2 regions of the Cryobacterium psychrophilum genome follow, and region 2 is predicted to be linked to the other one. Evidence: riboswitches for the same ligand, from Rfam matches in the RefSeq annotation. Region 2 holds a riboswitch; the other holds the start of a gene.

Region 1 (5,745 bases), on a different contig from region 2:
GCGCCTCCGACACCGAGCGCTTCCGACGCCCCGCCGTTGCATGGCCGAGCTACCGGGCCGTCAGGCGGATGCTCGCGGAGCGTTCAGGGGACTCCCTGGCGCAGTACGCCTCCCACTGCTGCTGCCACTGGTCCCAGTGTTCCCGGAATACGTCGCCGTCCCGTCCGAGGGCGCGCTCCTTGCGCAGTGCGTCGTCCGCTCCGATCCACACTCGAATGTCGCTCAACGGCTCATGGGCCGCCGCAAGCGTGCCGCAGCCCTCCACGATGAGGGGGAGGTCGGCAGGAACGGGTGTCCACCCCGCCGGTTGCTCACGAACCCAGTCGTAGCGCTGCCACGCGGCGAGGCGTCGCTTGTGGCGGGGCCGCAGCACGTGGTCGCCGAGGAGCGCACTGGCAGCGTCGAGGCCGCCCCACCCGGGATAGATGTCGTCGAGTCGTACGAGGGTCGGCACCCGGTCACCGGGCCACGCGAGCCGCAGGGCATCCGCCAGGGTGCTCTTGCCGGCACCGCTTGGACCGTCGATCAGCACGACCGCGTTGACGGGAGCGCCCCGCAGCGCGTTGAGCACCGGCGCCACAACGGCGCGCGCCTCCGATTCAGGCGAGGACAAAGGTCCACGTTCCCGCCCACACGGCAACGCCGATGGCGATGGCCGCGATGGCGCAGCCCGCACCCACCAGAACCGCGTCGCGCACACCGAAGACCGACAGCCTGGCCCAGGTTCGGGGCTCATCCGACCCGAATCCGCGAGCTTCCATGGCGGTGGCGAGTTTACTGCCGCGGCGCACGGAAATCACCAGCAGGGCGAAGGCCGGCCCCACGAAACGTCGAACGGCGCCGCCCAGTCCGCCGCCGTCTCCCACACCACGCGCTCGGCGCGCGAGGGTGAGCGAATGCCAGTCGTCAATGAACATTCCCACGAGCCGCAACCCGGCGAGGCCTCCGAGCACGAAGCGGGCGGGAAGTCGGAGCACCTGCGCCAGCCCGTCGGCAAGGTCTGTCGGATCCGTCGTGGCGAGAAGCACCACACCGGGCAGGCCGATCGCCAGCACGCGGAGTCCGATTGCCAGCCCCAACGACAGTGACCCCTCGGTGACGCTGACGAAGCCGAGCTGCCAGAGCGTGGCACCGGAGTCCTGGCCGTACATCACCGTTGTGATGGCCGCGAGGGGCGCGGCCATCCAGACCGGTGCCGTGCGCAGCCAGAATTGCCGCGGGCTGAGCCCGCACCAGAGCAGCAGCACGCCTTCGAGCAGCAGCGCCACCCCCGCCGAGATCCAGTCGATCGACAGCAGAAGCGAACAACTCACGATCAGGGCGACCGCAAGCTTCGCCACCGGGTTCAGCCGGGCGACGACGCTCGGTCGGATGGTGGGCGTCAGGAGGCTCATGAGGCGTCGACCATCGACCCGGCCGCAAGCGACCCGGGCAGTACAACAGTCGCGTCGGCCAGGGTGTCAACGAACTGTTCGTCGTGGGTAACGGCGACGAGGGCGGTGCCGTCGTCGAGCAGTTCGGCCAGCAGAAGCACAAGTTCGTGCCACGTGCGGGAATCCTGGCCGAACGTCGGCTCGTCCAGCACGAGCAGGCGCGGCCGGGTGGCCAGCACGGTGGCAACGGAGAGGCGACGCTTCTCTCCGCCCGACAGGGTGAACGGATTCGCGTCGGCCAGGTGGTCGAGACGCAGGCGCTGCAGGAGTTCGTCGACGCGAGCGGTCTGCTCCGAGGCGCTCAACCGCAGCGCACGGGGCCCGATCATGAGGTCGTCTCGTACCGTCGCCGCCAGAAACTGATGCTCCGGGTCTTGAAAGACGGTGCCGATGCGGGTCAGCAGCTCACGGGAGCGCCACCGCACAGGCTGGTCCCCGATGCCGTTCGCGAGCGCCGGCCCGGCTGTGAGCGTACCTCCGGCTGGCGCGAGGAGCCCGGAGAGCGTGAGCGCGAGCGTGGACTTGCCCGCGCCGTTCGGGCCGGTGACGGCCGTCGCGAGGCCCGCGCGAATGTCCAGGCCGACGTCTCGTGCCACGACCTCCGCGGTGCGACGAGCGAAGGGGACCCGGCCCACTGAGAGCGCATCGGCCCGCAACAGGAGCTCCGGCGCCACCGGGGATCTGAGCCGTCGAACCGGAGCACGAAGCGCGACCTGAGGCACCCAGACACCGGCTTTTGACAGCCGTTCACCCTCGCGTGCGAGCACATCAGCGGTGGGACCGTCGGCCATGACACCGCCGGCCGGATCGAGAACAATGACGCGGTCGACGACGTGCTGCCACACGGCCACGCGATGCTCGATCACGATCAGGGTTGCTCCGGAGCGATCCAGTCCGCGCACCACCGCGTCCCGGACGTCGATCACGCCGTTCGGGTCGAGGTTGGCGGTGGGCTCGTCGAGCAGCAGGAGACCCGGTGCCATGGCGAGCACCCCGGCGAGGGCCAGGCGTTGCTTCTGGCCGCCGCTGAGCGCGGAGGTCGGGTGGTCGAGGGGTAGGTCGAGTCCCACGGCCGCGAGGGCGGCTCGCACGCGCGGCCAGATTTCTGCGCGCGGAACGGCGAGGTTCTCACAGCCGAAGGCCACATCATCCCCGATTCGGGCGAGGACCACCTGCGAATCGGGATCCTGCAGCACCAGACCGACCCGGCCGCGGGCGTCCGCTGCCCGGCGACCATCGACGAGGAGGTCACCGGTGGAATCGCCGTCTTCTTCGTCTCCGAGCACGCCGGCCAGGGCGTGCACGAGTGTGCTCTTGCCCGCACCGCTCGACCCTAGCAGGAGCACGCGCTCCCCCGGTGCAATGTCAAGGTCGAGGGCCGACACCGCCGGGCGGGCGCGGCCGGCATGACGCCAGCCCCAGCCGCGGGCCGTGATTCGGGCGGGTTTGACCGGGGTGGAGCTCTGGGCGTTGGCCGACATTCGTTACCGAACGGCTTGCGGCGCGCGCGCGGGACGCATGGCCTCGCGCCCACTGGCGAAACGACTCAATGCTCCGGTTCGGGCAAGGCCGCGCACGGCCAGCCAGGAGAGCAGGCCGGCGAGCACCGTGCCGGACAGGATGGCCGTCACGAAGTACACGGTCTTGAAGCCGAGGTCGAGCGCCGCATAGCTGATGGCCGTGTCGAGGAGTGCGACGGCGAGACCGGCGCCAGCACCGGCGAGCAGTGCGACACCCAGGCGAAAGTTGGCATAAAAGAACAGGGCAAGGACGATCTCCGCGCCGAGGCCCTGCAGTACACCCCAGATCAGCGTGGCGAAGCCCCACTGGGTACCGATGAGCATCGACACGACCGCTGCGATGACCTCGGTGTACAGGGCAGCCCCGGGTTTGCGGATGATCAGCCCGCCGAGAACCCCGGCAAAAAGCCAACCGCCGGCGAGCAGCCCGCCGAGGCCGGGGGCGAATGCCAGAAGGCTGCTGAGCGGCGACCAGGCCAGGCCCCACGCCCAGAAGATGACGCCGCTCGCGACGCCGATGACGCTCGCGACGACGATGTCCACGACGCGCCAGCGATAGTTACGACCCCTGGTCGCCGTCGATGAGGTCGTGCCGAAGGTTTTAGATGTTGCGTGCATTGTCGTGCCCTTTCCGTGGATGAATCATCGGTGGATGACTCAGGTGGGGCACGGGTACGAGAAGTCTCCCTGCGCCGGCATGATCCGGATCAGGTTCGACGGTCGAAGCTCTACAGCTTCCTCTCAGCCCGGTTAACCGGACTCCCGTGTTCCTGATCAGTCTAGCCGCCCGCGTAGACTCACGGAATGGGGTCTTGTTCATGAGCATGCTTGTCGTGCTCGCCGCAGCCATGCTCATGCTCGTGCTGCTGCGTGCGTCGCTCATTCGGCGACGCCGCATCATGCGCGGTCTTCCGGTGCACGGCACCTGGCACTGGCCACGCCAGCGCCGCCGTGGGGGCCGCGCTACTTCTTGAGGGCTCGAATAATGCGGGTGAGTACGTGGCCCGTGACGCAGATGAACGGAATGGCCACCCCGAGCAGCGCAATGACGTTCGGCTCGAACCGCACCGTTCCGGCCGATTTCACGTAGGCACCGATCGGCAGCGCACCGCCACCGCCACCGCCGCCAGAGCCCTGGTCGCCCGCGTCGCCGCCGCCGAAGCCGTACTGCACGATCGCCACGGGTACGAGCGTGACGCCGTCAATCTGGATCGGTTCGCCATAGGCGGACTTCACACCGGCGGAACGGGATATCTCTGCAAGCTTTTCCGGAAGGCTAGTCATGCCAACAGGTTACCCCTCGTTCGGTTCTCTGCTGGGCACAATATGCGACGCCGGCCGAACCATGCCCCGCCCAAACCGTGCCGTGACGGTGTCCACCGCAAGCTCCGCGCCCCGCCAATCCTCGTCGGGATCCCACAGGGCGAGGCCCTGGCTGTCCGCCGGCGAGAGCTGCTCCATCCGCACGCCGATCAAACGCACCCGGATGCCGGACGCCGCGAGCACCTCGAAGGCTGCCACGGCCTCTTCATAGATGCGCCGTCCCACGTTGCTCGGCTCGGCGAGCGTACGCGACCTCGTGACGGTGCTGAAATCCCGGTAGCGGAGCTTGAGCACAACGCGCCGTCCGACCAGCCCGCCCCGCCGCAGACGCACCGCGACCGCGTCGGCAAGCCGCAGCAGTTCGCTGCGGAGCACCGCGGTATCCGTCACGTCGTACTCAAATGTCTGCTCGTGGCCGACGCTCTTCTCCTCGCGCTCAATCGTGACCGCGCGCGAGTCCCTCCCCCAGGACAGCTCGTGCAGTTTGTTCCCCGATGCTTCCCCGAGCGAGCGCTGAAGTAGGTGCAGGGGCGTGTGGGCGATGTCGCCGATCGTGCGCAGCCCGAGCCGTACGAGGGCCTCCTCGGTCGTGGCCCCCACGCCCCACATCGCGTTCACGGGCAGGGGATGCAGAAAGTCGAGTGTCGCTTCTGCCGGCACCACCAGCAGACCGTTGGGCTTGGCCAGGCCGGACGCGAGCTTGGCGATGAATTTGGTGGGCGCCGCACCGACCGAACACACCAGGCCGGTCTCGGCGAACACCCGGGTGCGGATCAGCTCACCGATCACGGCCGGCGATCCGTGCAGCCGACGCGCACCGGCCACGTCGAGGAACGCCTCGTCGATGCCGACGCGTTCCACGAGCGGCGTGACGTCATCGAAGATGCTCATGACCCGGTCGGAGTAGTGCTTGTAGGCGCTCATGTGCGGCTCAAGCACCACGGCCTGCGGGCATTTGCGTAGCGCGAGGGCCATGGGCATGGCCGAGTTCACGCCGAAGCGCCGGGCGATGTAGTTGGCCGCGGTCACGACGGAGCGACCGGAACGGTTCCCCACGATCACGGGCTGGTCGGCGAGCTCCGGGCGGTCGAGCAGCTCGACGGAGACGAAGAATGCGTCGAGGTCAACGTGCAGGATGGTGGCCGTGGAATCGTCGACGGGCGCGGTCGTGACCTGCCGTTCGCTCCCATCCTGCTTGCCCATGCAAAAACTCTAACTCGCGAGCGCAACCGGAACGTAGCGCAGGAAGCGGTACTCGAGTCCGGTGCTCGATTCGTGCCACCCGGCGGTCGGATCCGCGCTCTCGATTCTCCAGCGCGCGTCGAGGGGGGGCGCGTGGGTGTCACCCGCAACGTCCGCATTGATCTCGGTGACCTCGAGCCGGTCGGCGCGCTCAAGAAACAGGTCGAAGACCCCGCGCCCTCCGATGACCCACAGGTCACGGCCCGATGTCAGGGTCGCGGCCTCCT
Region 2 (5,745 bases):
ACAGGAAAGGGGTGAATTCTTCCCATGCCGACTCCCATAACCGGATGATCGCACCGTATTTCTTCCCCCAGATCTCGGTCAGATCGTCCAATGCTGCCCGCGCGGCGTCGACGGTCGGAGCGGTGTAGATCGGTTTCACCGCTCGTTTCATCGCATCCCAATCCTTCTTCGAGGACAGCTTGAACGTGTTCCGAATGAGGTGAATGATGCACGTCTGCACCGTCGTCAACGGCCACACGTTCCCGACAACGTCCGGGAGCCCTTTTAACCCGTCACAGACCAGGAAGAACGTGTCGGTGACACCACGGTTCTTGATGTCGGTCAGGACAGACATCCAGAATTTGGCGCCTTCACCGCCGGTGCCGGCCCACAATCCCAGAATGTCTTTATCGCCGTCCAGGGTCACGCCGATGGCCGCGTAGATGGGCCGGTTGGCGACCTGCCCGTCCCGAATCTTCACCACGATCGCGTCGATGAAGATCGCCGCGTAGACGCCGTTCAAGGGGCGGGACTGCCACGTTTGCATCTCCTCGATCACCTTGTCCGTGATGCGAGAGATCGTCTCTTTGGAGACCTGCGCACCGTAGATCTGGTTGAAGTGCGCGCTGATCTCCCCGGTCGTGAGGCCGCGGGCATACAACGACAGCACAATCTCATCGACCCCGGTCAAGCGGCGTTGTCGTTTCGGCACGATCACCGGAGTGAACGTGCCGTCCCGGTCACGAGGCACCTGGATGGTCACCGGCCCCGTCGAGGGGCTGATCACCGTTTTGGGCCGGGTCCCGTTGCGCACGTTGGATTCGTCACGCTCGTCCGGGGCACGGTTCTTCTCATGACCGAGATGCTCAGTCATTTCCTCGTTCAGCGCCGTCTCCAGGAACGTTTTCGTGAACTGGCCCAGCAGCCCTTCAGGACCGTCCAGGGTCAGGCCCTGCTCCTTGGCCAGGCGCACCCATTCCTTCGCCGCCACCGCCTCACGGGTGGGCTCATTTTTCGTCTTCTTCGTCACAGCATCAAGTGTCGTCATCACGGCACCTTTCCCGCCAGACCCACGTCCAGCGCGTCAGGCCGGAAACACCGTTTAAGAGACAGTCCCGACGGAGCAACACAGGGCGCGAAGCATGGTCAGTTGCGGGGCTGACTTTCCTTCACCAGGCGCGCCGGAGTCATCAGTCGGCGACGGGCGTGTACCGTTAGGCATCGGAGTCCCCCCACTCCAACGATTAGCCCCGGTTCTCATGTTCGTCTTCCTCAGGCGATACATGCCGGGGTTTTTTCGTTCGTTCCGGGGTCTGGCCCGTTGCGGAACAGTGGTGGCGCTAAGCGTTGGTCCGGAGTCGAAGAAGCCGGGGATCGGTATACGCTGTGAGTGACACGGGGTGCCCAGGCTGTATGACGCTGGGCTGAGATGACACCCGTTGAACCTGATCTAGTTCGAACTAGCGAAGGGATGTCAGTGGAGGCTTGCGCACCGTACTGGGGCTGAACCACATCCTTTTGCCTATTTTAAGGTGAAGAAACTCCATGAAATTAGCAGAACAGATTGTCTTGGTCACCGGTGGCGGGCGGGGCCTGGGGCACAGCATCGTGGCGGCCTTCGCCGCGCAGGGCGCCAGAGTGGTCATTAATTATCGCACCAGCGCGGCCAGCGCGCAGGCTCTCGCTGCAGATTATGGCAGTAAGCAGGCGGTTGCTGTGCAGGCCGACGTCACGGACGCCGCTCAGGTTGCGGAACTGCTCGCGGAGGCTGCGGCACATTTCGGTTCCCCCGTCACCACAGTGGTCAATAACGCGCTGGCGGATTTCTCGTTCAACGGTGACGCCCGCTCCGACGCCGTAGGAATCACCTGGGAGGAGTTCGACGCCCAGTTCTCCGGGAGCGTGCGCAGCGCCCTGAACACCACTCAGCAGGCACTGCCCGGCATGCGCGAACTCGGGTTCGGCCGAATTATCAATATTGGCACCAACCTGTTCCAGAACCCGGTGGTCCCGTACCACGACTACACTTCTGCCAAAGCGGCCCTGCTGGCCTTGACTCGTACCCTGGCAGCAGATCTCGGCCAGCACAATATCGCGGTCAATATGGTCTCTGGCGGGCTTTTGCGCACAACGGATGCGAGCGCTGCCACCCCCGAGGAAGTGTTCGATTTCATCGCCGCGGCCACCCCGCTTGGGAAGGTCACCACCCCGGCGGAATTCGCCGACGCCGTTCTGTTCTTCGCTTCCCCCTGGGCGCGGTCCGTCACGGGCCAGAATCTGGTGGTCGACGGCGGCCTGGTGATGAACTGAAAGGGTTCGTAATGTCGAACCCACGCCAGCTCCATTTTAACGCGTTCCTCATGGGCTGCGGCCACCACAGCGCTGCTTGGCGTCGCCCCGGGTCATCACTGGAGCAGCTCGGGGATATTGGTTATTACGAGAGTCTTGCTCAAAACGCGGAACGCGGCCTTTTTGACGCTGTGTTCTTCGCCGATGGGCAGTCCGTTGGCGATGTCGCTGCCGGCCCCCGGTGGTTCTTCGAGCCGTTAACAGCGTTGGCGGCGATGGCGCGGGTCACGAACAGGATCGGTCTGGTCAGCACTGTTTCTGCCACCTTCTATACTCCCTTCCACGCAGCGCGTATGCTCGCCTCCCTCGACCACATCAGTAATGGACGGGTCGGCTGGAACGTGGTCACCTCCATGTTCGATGCCGAGGCCCGCAACCACGGGCTGGAGGCGATGCCCTCCCACGAAGACCGGTACAGCCGGGCGGCCGAGTTCATCGCGGTTGCGCTGCGCCTGTGGGACTCGTGGGCCGATGACGCCCTCATCCTGGATCGGGCCGGACTCTTCGCTGACCCGGCACGAGTGCAACCGATCGATCATGCCGGTGAACACTTCCGCGTGGACGGCCCGTTGACCGTTCCGCGGTCGCCGCAGGGCCGACCGGTGCTGTTCCAAGCCGGCGCGTCCGAGCAGGGTCGGGATCTGGCCGCCCGGTACGCGGAAGGAATCTACGCGGTCGCCTATGATTTGCAGAGCGCCCAGGATTATTACGCGGATGTGAAGCGGCGGATCGCCGCGGCGGGGCGCAACCCGGAGACCGTATCCATCATGCCGGGACTGGTCACCTATGTGGGCTCCACGGAGGCCGAAGCCCGCGCCAAACAGGCCGAGGTCGACGCGCTGCTCCCGGCGGAGCAGTCGTTGGCCCAGTTGAGTGTGTTCGTGCAGGAGGACTGCAGCGGCTGGGAACTGGATGCCCCGGTGCCGCCGTTGGCACCGCTTGGCGACTTCAGCGGCCCGCAGGGCCGGTACGCCACGATTCTGCGCATCATTGAGGCGGAGCAACCCACGGTGCGGCAATTGCTCGGCCGACTCGCCGCCGGGGGCGGCCATTGCACCATGCTCGGCACCCCGGAGCAGATTGCGGACCAGATTGAGCTCTGGTTCCACTCCGGCGCCGCAGACGGATTCAATCTCATGCCACCCCTCCTGCCGGAATCGCTCGATGACTTCATAGACGAGGTCATCCCGGTGCTGCAGAGACGCGGACTCTTCCGCACCGCCTACACCGCGGGTACGTTGCGCGGGAATCTGGGACTGGAGCGGCCTCTGGTGTCACTTCGGCGCTGAAATTAGAGTGACGTGCGGGATTGCTTGTGAAGAGTTGTGAGGAGTTCGAGTTCATGATCCTTGAACACTGCCGAGGTCATCATCGACAGCTGGCGTGGCCTCGGCAGGTCGATGGTGAGGTTCAGTCGCACAGACGTTGGCCGTGCGCTCAAGACGACTACCCGGTCGGCCAAGTAGATCGCTTCGCGAATGTCGTGGGTGATGAGCACTGCGGTCCACGAGTTCCTGGACCACATGTCCTGCAACCAGGATTGCATTTCCGTGCGGGTCAGCGAATCCAGCGCACCGAACGGCTCGTCCAACAAGAGAATGTCTCGGCCCTGAACCACGGTGCGCAGTAGGGCGGCCCTCTGGCGCATACCGCCGGAGAGCTCGAACGGGTGCGATTTCTCGAAACCGGAGAGGCCAAAGGCCGGGAAAAGCGCCTGAGCGGCCAAACGGGCGTTCTGTTTACTCTCGCCGGAAGCTTCGAGGCCGAGAGCGGTGTTCTCAAGGATGGTACGCCAAGGGAAAAGTAGGTCCTTCTGTGGCATGTAGGCACAATGCTCGCGTTCCCCCGTGGCGGCTACGCCATCGACGAGGACGTCGCCTGTGCTGGGCTTTTCCAGTCCGGCCATGATGTTGAACAGGGTGCTCTTGCCGCATCCACTCGGGCCGATGACCGCAACGAATTCTCCCGGCTGTGCGGAGAAAGAGACGTTGTCGATGACCTGCCGTGATTGCCCCTTCCCGAGTTGAAAAGATTTTCCAATGCCGCGCACTTCGACCTTGGGCGTTTTCGGCGGGGCGTTAGACATTCCGGCTCCGGCGTTCTTTCGAGTGCCACGGGATGATCAGCCGCTCGGCGACGTAGGTCAGGAGAAAGAGGGAGATACTCAGCGTCGCGGTGACCACGACGGCGGCGAGGACGAGGTCTGTGCGGAACGAGTTTTTCATCAGGGCCATGTAGATTCCGAGTCCTTGTTGGGCTCCGACGTACTCGGCAAAAATAGCTCCGGTGACCGCGTAGGTGATGCCGATGCGAAGCGCCGTGAAGAAAGACGGGAGGGCGGAGGGAAGTCGGACGTAGATGAACTGTTTCCACCGGTTGGCACCCATGCTCCGCAGCAGATTAGTGGCTTCACGATCGGTTCGGTTGAAACCGTCGATCAGTCCAACCGTGACTGGGAAGAATGTCACCAGTGCGATGACGATGACTTTGGGCAGCACCCCGAAACCGAACCAGATGATCATCAGCGGTGCAATGGCGATGATGGGTATTGTCTGAGATGCCACCAGCAGCGGCATCAGCGCCTGCCGAAGCCACGGCGAGAAGTCGATCACGATGGCCAAGGCCCAGGCGACCGTCAGGGAAACAGCGAAGCCGAGAAGGGTTGCTTGCAGCGTGGGTATGGTGTTCGCCCAGATGGTGTCCCGGGCGTTCCACCCCTGTTCCAGAATGCGCCAAGGGGAGGGGAGGATTGCCGGCTGCACTTGGCCCGCGGTCACGGCAATCTGCCACGCTGCCAGAAGAGCGATGACGATCACCAGAGAGGGAACCAGCGTAGTGAGTGCTGTTTTGACGCCCCGAATTGTTCGGCGGGGAACAGTTTTCGGCATGCTTTCGCCTCGAGTGCTCGTCGGTGCGGTCACAGTGTTCACCTGGTTCGAGTTGCGCGACCGGGAGCGTTACTTCTCGCTGAGGTACTGGTCGGAAAATAGCGTGGAGGTGTCCAAGGGCGCGGTAAGCGGGTCGCCGTTTCCGTCCACCAAAAGGTCGGCCTGGTAGAGGAAATCGGCCAGTTGCTGCCACTGGGCGCTCGTTTGGGTGCCGACCTGGCCGGTGGCGTCTTTGAGGTAGTTAGCGCTCAATTCCTTCTGGCTGCGGTAGACGAGTTCAGTATTTTCGAAGACACCGGGGTTCGCATCGATCAGGATCCTGGCCGCAGCATCCGGGTTGTCAGCGGCGTACTGATACCCCTTCTGGAGGGCCTGAACGAACTCCTTGGTAGCACTGGCGTGTTCCTTGATCCAGCCCTTGTTCCCTTCGACGATCACCGAGTATTGGTCGGGGACGCCGTAGTCAGAGAGGTTGAAGAACTTCATCGGAGTGCCGCGCAGGGACGCATCAATTCCTTCCCAGGTTGTG

What was found. A riboswitch is a leader RNA that binds a small molecule or an ion and turns the genes downstream of it on or off. The one in region 2 is predicted to bind thiamine pyrophosphate.
Region 1: it holds a riboswitch for thiamine pyrophosphate, as region 2 does, so the genes downstream of both, EDD25_RS14925 (ECF transporter S component) here and EDD25_RS17170 (3-oxoacyl-ACP reductase) in region 2, are expected to answer to the same signal.

The regions. Positions count from the first base shown of each region.
Region 1 covers NZ_SODI01000001.1:3,172,847-3,178,591, reverse strand. The annotation lists gene EDD25_RS14940 (nucleoside/nucleotide kinase family protein) at 50-613, opposite strand; gene EDD25_RS14935 (energy-coupling factor transporter transmembrane component T family protein) at 600-1,394, opposite strand; gene EDD25_RS14930 (ABC transporter ATP-binding protein) at 1,391-2,914, opposite strand; gene EDD25_RS14925 (ECF transporter S component) at 2,918-3,571, opposite strand; TPP riboswitch at 3,621-3,729, opposite strand; gene EDD25_RS17635 (hypothetical protein) at 3,772-3,927, shown strand; gene EDD25_RS14920 (hypothetical protein) at 3,917-4,237, opposite strand; gene dinB (DNA polymerase IV) at 4,247-5,479, opposite strand; gene EDD25_RS14910 (dihydrofolate reductase) at 5,489-5,745, opposite strand, start outside.
Region 2 covers NZ_SODI01000002.1:70,144-75,888, reverse strand. The annotation lists gene EDD25_RS17175 (IS256 family transposase) at 1-1,030, opposite strand, end outside; TPP riboswitch at 1,366-1,468, shown strand; gene EDD25_RS17170 (3-oxoacyl-ACP reductase) at 1,525-2,289, shown strand; gene EDD25_RS17165 (LLM class flavin-dependent oxidoreductase) at 2,301-3,617, shown strand; gene EDD25_RS17160 (ABC transporter ATP-binding protein) at 3,620-4,414, opposite strand; gene EDD25_RS17155 (ABC transporter permease) at 4,407-5,216, opposite strand; gene EDD25_RS17150 (ABC transporter substrate-binding protein) at 5,286-5,745, opposite strand, start outside.